One region of the uncultured Bacillus sp. genome, then DNA from elsewhere that is predicted to be linked to it. Evidence: a T-box and tRNA genes for the amino acid it is inferred to sense, from the RefSeq annotation. Region 1 holds a T-box; the other holds one or more tRNA genes.

What was found. The T-box of region 1 lies ahead of tyrS (tyrosine--tRNA ligase). A T-box ahead of a tRNA ligase gene usually reads a tRNA of that ligase, here a tRNA-Tyr.
Region 2: it has a tRNA-Tyr gene. The T-box ahead of tyrS (tyrosine--tRNA ligase) is inferred to sense a tRNA for this amino acid. The anticodon was not compared.

What each region holds. Positions count from the first base shown of each region.
Region 1 covers NZ_CATYRA010000001.1:485,107-489,518, reverse strand. Annotated here, with positions in the region: gene Q5C82_RS02420 (M28 family metallopeptidase) at 1-905, opposite strand, end outside; gene tyrS (tyrosine--tRNA ligase) at 1,060-2,301, opposite strand; T-box leader at 2,343-2,555, opposite strand; gene ywaE (tyrZ transcriptional regulator YwaE) at 2,550-3,065, opposite strand; gene Q5C82_RS02405 (TIGR02206 family membrane protein) at 3,216-3,929, shown strand; gene Q5C82_RS02400 (glycosyltransferase family 8 protein) at 4,040-4,412, shown strand, end outside.
Region 2 covers NZ_CATYRA010000012.1:16,868-21,279, reverse strand. Annotated here, with positions in the region: gene cdaR (CdaA regulatory protein CdaR) at 1-230, opposite strand, end outside; gene cdaA (diadenylate cyclase CdaA) at 223-1,044, opposite strand; gene rsiW (anti-sigma-W factor RsiW) at 1,211-1,837, opposite strand; gene sigW (RNA polymerase sigma factor SigW) at 1,851-2,414, opposite strand; tRNA gene Q5C82_RS17330 (tRNA-Gln) at 2,643-2,714, opposite strand; tRNA gene Q5C82_RS17325 (tRNA-Tyr) at 2,722-2,806, opposite strand; tRNA gene Q5C82_RS17320 (tRNA-Thr) at 2,828-2,900, opposite strand; tRNA gene Q5C82_RS17315 (tRNA-Val) at 2,905-2,980, opposite strand; tRNA gene Q5C82_RS17310 (tRNA-Glu) at 2,984-3,058, opposite strand; gene Q5C82_RS17305 (DUF523 domain-containing protein) at 3,239-3,694, shown strand; gene Q5C82_RS17300 (GNAT family N-acetyltransferase) at 3,707-4,189, shown strand; gene murQ (N-acetylmuramic acid 6-phosphate etherase) at 4,299-4,412, shown strand, end outside.

The DNA of each region.
Region 1 (4,412 bases):
GAGGAGCCGAGCAGGCCGAGCTCTTCAGCGCCGAAAGCGATAAAGCGGATTTCTTTGTCAGAAGGAATGTTTTTTAAGACACGTGCCATCTCCAGCATAACAGAGGTTCCTGAGCCGTTGTCATTTGCTCCGGGCGAAAAAGGAACACTGTCGTAATGGGCCGTCACGTACACAATGTCTGGATGTTTGATGTTCTTTGGTTTTTTGATTCCGATGATGTTCTGAGAGGTTTGGTTAGTGATTGCGTTTAGTTTTAAAGTTGCTTCTTTTTGCTGATTAAGGGTTTCACCGTCTTCTTTCTTAATTCCGACGACAGGAATGCCGACTTTATTTCCCGACAGGTTTGGCGTCACAGGCACGAGGCTTTCTTTGTTGTTATAAATGATCACAGCCTTGGCACCGGCCGTTTCGGCATTTTTGGCTTTCTCGTAAAATGTAAGATCTCCTCTGGAAATCAAAGCAATTTTGCCCTTAACGTCAGTGGTGAAGTCCTCTGGATAGCCCAATCCGGCATTGTAAAGCGGAGCTGTCAGCCCTTGTTCTTCGGTCGGGGCAGAGCCGGATGCCGCCCGGAGAAGAATATCGCGTCCTGCTGAAGACAGCGTTCCCTCAAGCCGGTCAGGGATTCCGAAACGTTGAACCTTCACATCAAGCTTTAATTTTCTCAAGGATGAAGCGATGAACAGGGCACTCTTTTTTTCAGCGGCAGTTCCGGCTATTCTGGGGCCGATTGTTTCACTAAGCTCAGAAATGGTAGAGTATGCACGCTTTGCTTTGAACGGGAGCTCTCGCTCGCTATCTGATATTTGAACAGCACGGGCGGCAGGGGTAACACTCTGTGCCGGCATGAGAATTGTGCCAGCAGTTAAAACGGCCATCGTCATTACAGTCAAAAGCTTTTTCATCAGAAATAAACCTCCCCTAATGTATGGATGGGGAATATTTCGGGATGCTAAGGGAATTTCCTGCAAAATGAAGAGCATTTTTGAAAAGACAGTGCTTTATACCTGCAAAAAAAACGCTTATGAAAGAGGGTTTTCATAAGCGTAAGGAAATCAATTATTGGAGTTTTAAAAACTTGCGTTTGCCGACTTGGATGATCATATTCTCCTTTATCACTGCATCAGCGTGGATATCTGTTATTTTCTCTCCGTTAATTCGGACACCTCCGTTTTGAATCATGCGGCGCGCCTCGCTCTTCGAAGAGAGGAGCTCTAGCTTGACGAGCATATCAATAATCGCCATCTTTTTCTCGCCTTTCCAGTTTACAGCCGGAATATCCTCTGGCAGGCTGTTTTCCTGAAAAACTGTTTTAAAGGAGTGTTCAGCAGTTTCAGCGGCTTCCGCTCCGTGATACATTCGGACGATCGTTTTGGCTAAAAGCATTTTGGCATCCCTTGGATGAACGGCGCCGGTTTCTAAGTCTTTCACGAGCTGTTTTTTCTCTTCAAGCTCTAAGTCAGTTGCCAAATGGATATATTTTTTCATCAAGCTGTCGGGCAGTGACATCGTTTTCCCGTACATGTCGTTTGGATGTTCGTCAATGCCGATGTAGTTGTGTTTCGATTTCGACATTTTCTCAACACCGTCTAAGCCCTCCAAGAGCGGCATAAGGATGACGACTTGTTTTTCTTTGTTGTATCGTTCTTGGAAATGCCGGCCCATCAGTACATTGAAATGCTGGTCTGTTCCGCCTAATTCAATATCGCTTTCAAGAACGACGGAGTCGTATCCCTGCATCAGCGGGTAAAAGAATTCATGGAGCGAAATCGGCTTTTGCATGGCGATGCGTTCTTCAAAATCGTCGCGTTCCATGAGGCGGGCTACAGTTATTTTGCCTGCCAAGTCAATGACATCCTCTAGATTCAATGTCTTCAGCCATTTCGAGTTGTAGTGAAGCTCGACTTTTTCTTGATCAAGCACTTTTCCGAATTGTTGAAAGTATGTTTTGGCGTTGTGCTGAACTTCTTCATCAGTCAGCTGCTTTCTGGCTGCTGACTTTCCGGTCGGATCACCGATTTTTCCTGTGAAATCCCCAATTAACAGTTGGACAATGTGTCCATTTTCCTGAAATTGGCGAAGCTTGTTTAACACAACCGTATGGCCCAAATGTACATCCGGTGCAGACGGATCTAATCCGAGCTTAATTTTTAGCGGTGTGCCTGTGGAAATTGATTTAACGAGCTTCGCCCTTAATTCCTCCGGCGGTATGACCTCATGGGCGCCTGTCATGTACAACTGAAGCTGTCTTTCTACTTCTTTTTGCTGTGCTGCTGTGAGCTGTTCAAATGTTTTCATCATTCTTCCTCCTTTTTTAAAAACACAAAAAAGAGCCAATCCCGATAAGGGACGTGGCTCAATGCACGCGGTACCACCCTGGTTGAAGACTTTGTCTTCCGCTCGTTCGAATAACGGTTTCCCGTTCTCTGCTACTAAGGTTCACAAAGAAAGCTCGGGGAGGTAATTCACGTTTGCCTGTGTGCCGGCTCGCACCTTCCGCCGGCTCTCTGAAACAGGGAGACAAATCGCTACTGGATTCCCGTCAAAGCTTATGTTGTATGAAGATTGTCAGCTACCTTTCTAAGCAGCTCTGTTAATGTTTTCTGTTCGTCTTTCGTCAAACCTGCAATGAGTGCTGTTTCCCCTTTGTGAAACTCCGGATAAAGCTCTTCTATCGCCTGTTTGCCGGAATCGGTGATGGAGACAAACACGAGTCGTCGATCTCTTGTGTCGATGCTTTTACGGCAAAAACTCTTTTTTTCGAGCGTTTTGATCACGTTGCTTGCTGTGGCTGTTGAAATGCCTGACAGTTCAGCGATTTTTCTCGTTTCGAGCGCTCCCCATACCCATAAATCATAAAGGATGGAGAAAGCCGTCCAAGAAAGGTTATAGGAAGAAAGCACCTCAGTCTCCATTTTGACACGGAGCTTTTGCGCTGACCGATACAGATTCGTCGCAATCGATATGGCTTCCAGGTTGAGTGATTCGACGGGCATTTGTTTAAGCTTAGAAAGTGTGTCGTATTCTTCTTTCCGAAGCTGCTGATGTTGATAGGAACGTTCCATTTTTTAGGCCTGCCTTAAATTATCAGAATCATTAGCTATGAAATGAATTCTAACAAAGTCTGATATAAACTTCAAGCCTATATATCGGTTGAATAAAAAAGGCCCAAACTACGCCAAAATAAACAAAAACCCGCAAACGGGGGTGCCATCTTGCAAAAATATGTTCAATCCGTCTATAAACATGATCCGTTTCACCTTTTTTCTGCAGAGCATGTGGTGACGTTAGCAATCATCGCTCTTTTGGCCATTCTGTTGTTTTTGTTTCGTAAGGCGGTCAAGCGGCCTAAGGCCAGCCAGTTTTTGCGTTATTTGTTTGTGTTTCTGTTGCTTGGTTCGCAAATCGGTTATCAAATATGGATGATCGCCACGGGAAGGTGGTCGGTGCGCACTTCGTTGCCTCTCCAGCTTAGTGATCTGTCGGTGTATTTGTCGGCCATCATGCTGGTGACCAAAAGCAGGAAGCTGTTTGTATTTTTATATTTTGTCGGCATTGGCAGTTCGATTCAGGCGCTTGCCACTCCTGATCTCGGTATGTTTTCATTTCCGCATATCCGATATATCCTCTTTTTTATTTCTCACGGATCCGTGCTTCTGTCCTGTCTGCTGATGGCGGTAATTGGGACGTACAGACTCAGACAGCGTTCTTTATGGGGGACTGTCCTGATTGTCAATGTGTACGGAGTCTGCATTTATCTGCTTGATCGGTGGCTTGGCGCGAATTATATGTATTTGACGAAAAAACCGGGCGGCTCTTCTCTTTTGGATGTTCTCGGGCCTTGGCCGTGGTACATCGCTTCGGCTGAAGCCATAACGATCGCCAGCTTTTACATCCTTTATTGGCTGTATCGCATGTTCAAAAAATGACACCTTTTTTGTTGTATAGCACATTCTGTCTAAAAAAATATTGAAGAATAGTGTTTAATTTTCTGAAATCGGGAATGTAACTTGTACAACACAAAGGGAGATGAATACCATTGAAGAAAGATGAAATTATGCATATCGTGTCATGTGCAGATGATAATTATGCTCGTCATTTAGGTGGAATGTTCGTTTCTTTATTGACAAATATGGACCAGAATAGAGAAGTAAAGCTATATGTAATTGATGGGGGAATCGAGCCTGATAACAAAAAAAGGCTGGAAGAAACGACATTGAAGTTCGGTGTGCCGATTGAGTTTTTAGAAGTAGATACTAATATGTATGAACATGCGGTAGAGAGCAGCCATATTACAAAAGCGGCGTATTACCGCATTTCGATTCCTGACTTAATTAAGGATGAGAGCATCAAGCGGATGATTTATGTCGACTGTGATGCACTAGTCCTTGAGGATATTTCGAAACTGTGGG
Region 2 (4,412 bases), on a different contig from region 1:
ACATTCACCGTTTGCGGAACACCTGTCACGACGTAATTTTCATCATCATAATACGCTTTGACCGGGATATCGGTCAGTGTTGCTTCATCAGTTGTTGATGTCGGAAAGAAAGATTCACCCGGTTTTTTCGGAGTCGGTGCTTGATTGCTGTTAACCGCCACATAAAGCAAGAGCGCGAAAAGCAGAGCAATAATTTTCACAGCCCAGCGGTTGTTTAAGAATTTATCCATTTTTCTTGCCCCTCCAATACCAGCGGTTAGAAGAAGTGTCTCTGGTGTTTTTCTTAAACTCGGCTTCAAGCATTTCTTTCAGCGCTTCTTCCGTCAGCTCTCTGTGAAGGTCTCCGTTCTTCGCCACACTGACGCCGCCGGTCTCTTCAGACACAATAATCGTCAAACTGTCTGTTACTTCACTGATGCCGACAGCCGCTCTATGCCGCGTGCCCAGTTCTTTTGAAATAAACGGGCTTTCTGAAAGCGGCAGATAACAGGCGGCAGCGGCAATTTCATTATTCTTCATAATCACTGCACCATCATGAAGCGGAGTGTTTGGAATAAAAATATTGATCAGCAGCTCAGAGCTGACTTTGGCATTTAAAGGTATGCCGGTCTCGATATAATCTCCCATTCCGGTATCCCGCTCAATGGTCAGCAGGGCGCCTATACGGCGTTTCGCCATATAATTGATTGCTTTTGTGATGGCCTCAATTGTTTTCTGCTGCGCTTCCTCCACAGGCGTGCCGCTCCTTGAAAAAAAGCGGCCGCGGCCAAGCTGTTCAAGCGCTCTTCTCAGCTCAGGCTGAAAAATAATAATAATTGCTAAAAATCCCCATGTTATCGCTTGGTCCATCAGCCATTGAAGCGTGCTGAGGCCCAAATATTGGCTGGCCATACGGACAAGCACGATCACGACAATTCCTTTTAACAGCTGAACCGCTTTCGTGCCGCGTATCACCATAATCAATTTATATATCACATACCAAACAAGGAGAATATCAACGGCATTGCCGAGGTACTGCAAAAAAGGGATATCCTCAAAAGCCATTTCCTCGTCCTCCAAGATTTCAGTCATTTCGTATTTCGCATTTTGTGTTTTACGTGTTACGCATATGTACTTTACATAGCGAGCCCATTATACCACATTTCGATTTGGCAAGTGAAATGTGCCAGCCCTCTCAGCCCATAAAAAAAGAGCAAAGCGATTACGCGCTTTACTCTTTTCCTTTCGGATTTAATGCATTGACTACACTTTTCCCCGCAGACTTCATCTTGTACCATGTCCAATCGAATAATTGATTGATTTCTTCAATCTGACCGGTGACTTGTCCAGCAGAGGCCATATACTTTTCGCCGTTTACAACAGTTACATCCCCGTCTATTTTGCCTTTAATAATCAGCTTGCCGTTTTTGACTGTAACATCACCTTTGACCGTCTCACCTTCCGGCACGGTCACAGTGTGGTTATGCACCACAAGATTCGGCTGCTTGGACACACTGAAATTTTGGTCATTATGCCAGCTGTTAAAAAAACCTCCGCCCATCAAAATGATAAATACCGCAGCAGCTGCGATAACGGGATGGGTTCTGAACCATCTTTTCACAGAAGCTCTTTTCTTCTCCTTAGGCAATTTTGCCATGACATTAGCGGTAAAATCCGCGGGGGCTTCGACATGCGATGTGCTCCGGACGAGCGCTATAGATTTTTCCATCTCATAAAAATGCTTTCTGCATTTCTCGCATGTCTCCAGATGTTCATTTAATACGTGTTCATCTTTTGGAAGGATATCTCCATCAAGATGCATATGCATAAGCTGCACAATTTGTTCAGGACAGCTCATTTCATCACCCCACTTAAAGATCCCTTAATTGTTTTCTGAGAGCCTCTCTGCCTCTGTGAATCCGCGTTTTCACAGTTCCTACAGGAATGTTCAGAATCTCGCCGATTTCAATTAATGAGAGTTCGTCAATATACTTTAATACGATAACTGTTCTGTATTTGTCAGGAAGCTTTAAAATTTTCTGCTGAATCGTGTTTGAGAGCTCCAGCGACACAACTGCATCTTCAGGCAAAACCCCATCTGCGGCGATTTGTGAATACATGGTCAAGCCTTCCGTACCAGCCACCTCAGCATCGAGGTAATAATCCGGCTTCTTTTTGCGAATGCGGTCAATAGTCAAATTGGTCGCGATTCGATAAAGCCAAGTTGAAAATTTCCGGTTAATATCAAAACTGTCGATATTAACGTACGCTCTGATGAAAGCCTCCTGTGCAATATCCTCTGCCTCATGCACATTACCAAGCATACGGTAGCAAAGCTGATAAATTTTATCCTTGTAAATATCTACGATGTCCGCAAATGCATCTTGGTCGCCTTTTTTGACTTGTTTAATTCTCTTTTTAATCATCATTTCCATATTTATCTAACCTCTGCCTTCACCGGTCTGTATGTATACGAGCTTCGTTTCAAAAGGTTTCAATTTTTTTATAAAATAAGTTTATCAAATTTTTGGCAGGGTGTAGATGGTAATTCGTGAATAAACTACCTTAACATATTTTTAAAATTATTATACAGACTGAACAGTTAGAAGTTGGAACGATTTTAAAAAGAAAAAAAGACACCTTTTGGTCAAAGGTGTCTGTGACTGGGCTAGCTGGATTCGAACCAACGCATGACGGAGTCAAAGTCCGTTGCCTTACCGCTTGGCTATAGCCCAATAATAATGGTGGAGGGGGGCAGATTCGAACTGCCGAACCCTGAGGGAGCGGATTTACAGTCCGCCGCGTTTAGCCACTTCGCTACCCCTCCATATTAATGTTAAGAAAAGAGTGCCGGCAAGAGGACTTGAACCCCCAACCTACTGATTACAAGTCAGTTGCTCTACCAATTGAGCTACACCGGCAAAATGGTGGAGGATGACGGGCTCGAACCGCCGACCCTCTGCTTGTAAGGCAGATGCTCTCCCAGCTGAGCTAATCCTCCAAATGGTGACCCGTACGGGATTCGAACCCGTGTTACCGCCGTGAAAGGGCGGTGTCTTAACCGCTTGACCAACGGGCCGTTTGTGTTCTCGTCGAGCTGACAAAAGTTATTATATACAGGTTACACCCCCTTTGTAAAGAGAAAAATTAAATTTTTTATTTTCAAACTTTTTAACTCCTTTTTTAACTGAAAAAGCCTCCCAACATTTATCATTTCTTTTATGATAGAAACAAGCAAACCAAGAGAGGAGAAACCAATATGATACTAGTCAGCTCTTGCCTTGGCGGCATTGAATGCAGATATAACGGCTCTCACGCCGCATCGGAGAAAATCAGAAAACTCATCGATGAAAATGAAGCAGTCATGGCTTGTCCTGAGCTTCTCGGCGGCTTCTCAACTCCCCGTGAACCTGCAGAAATCATCGGAGGCACCGGCGAGGATGTTCTCAATGGAACCGCTAAAATCGTGACAGTTTCAGGAGAAGATGTAACAGAATTATATATGGAAGGCGCTGCTAAAACATTAGCTTACGCAAAAGAAATCAATGCCTCTACCGTCATATTAAAAGAAAACAGTCCGTCGTGCGGAAGCGGTTTTATCTATAACGGTACATTCTCCGGCCAAAAAATCCCCGGCAGCGGAGTGACCGCCGCATTGTTAAAACAAGCAGGCTACCATGTCATTTCGGAAAACCAGTTAGACGACATATTGTAAGGAGGGCATCACATGACTCAAGACATTTCTTTATCCTTCTATAAGCCTGAACATTTGCCGGAGCTCCAATCATTTACGCTAAAAAACGATGACAAACGATTTACCTCACTCCCGAAAGAGGTGCTGACTCAGGCCCTGAGCATACGGGACCGGTATCCGGTAGTCATCTTAAAAGACGATTTGCCAGTCGGTTTTTTCATTTTACATACATCAAAAGAAACGCTTGCTCCATATTCTAACAATCCATTTGCTTTACTGCTCAGCTCTCTGTCGTTACACGCAGTGCATCACGGAAAAGGCTATGCAAAAAAAGCAATGCTTCAGCTTCCCTCTTTTGTGAGCGGTTATTTCCCATGGTGTGATGAAATTATTTTGGCCGTCAATCATCTGAACACACGTGCAAAGCACCTTTATATGAAAAGCGGGTTTCTTGATAAAGGACGGCGAAGAATCGGACCGCTTGGAGAGCAGCTGATCCTTCATTACTTCTTATAGTCTTGAGTGAAATAGAATTTCAAAAATTTCAAAACATAGTTGAAATATCATAACAGAAATGAATATACTGAATATTGAGATACATTATTTTTAAACAGGGGGCCTCCTCATGTCAAAACCATTAAACCTTCACCGTCTTACAACGGAATCACGCAATAGCCAAACAGCTGAAATCCACAAAGCAAACACACTCGGCATCCTCAAAATGATCAACAACGAAGAT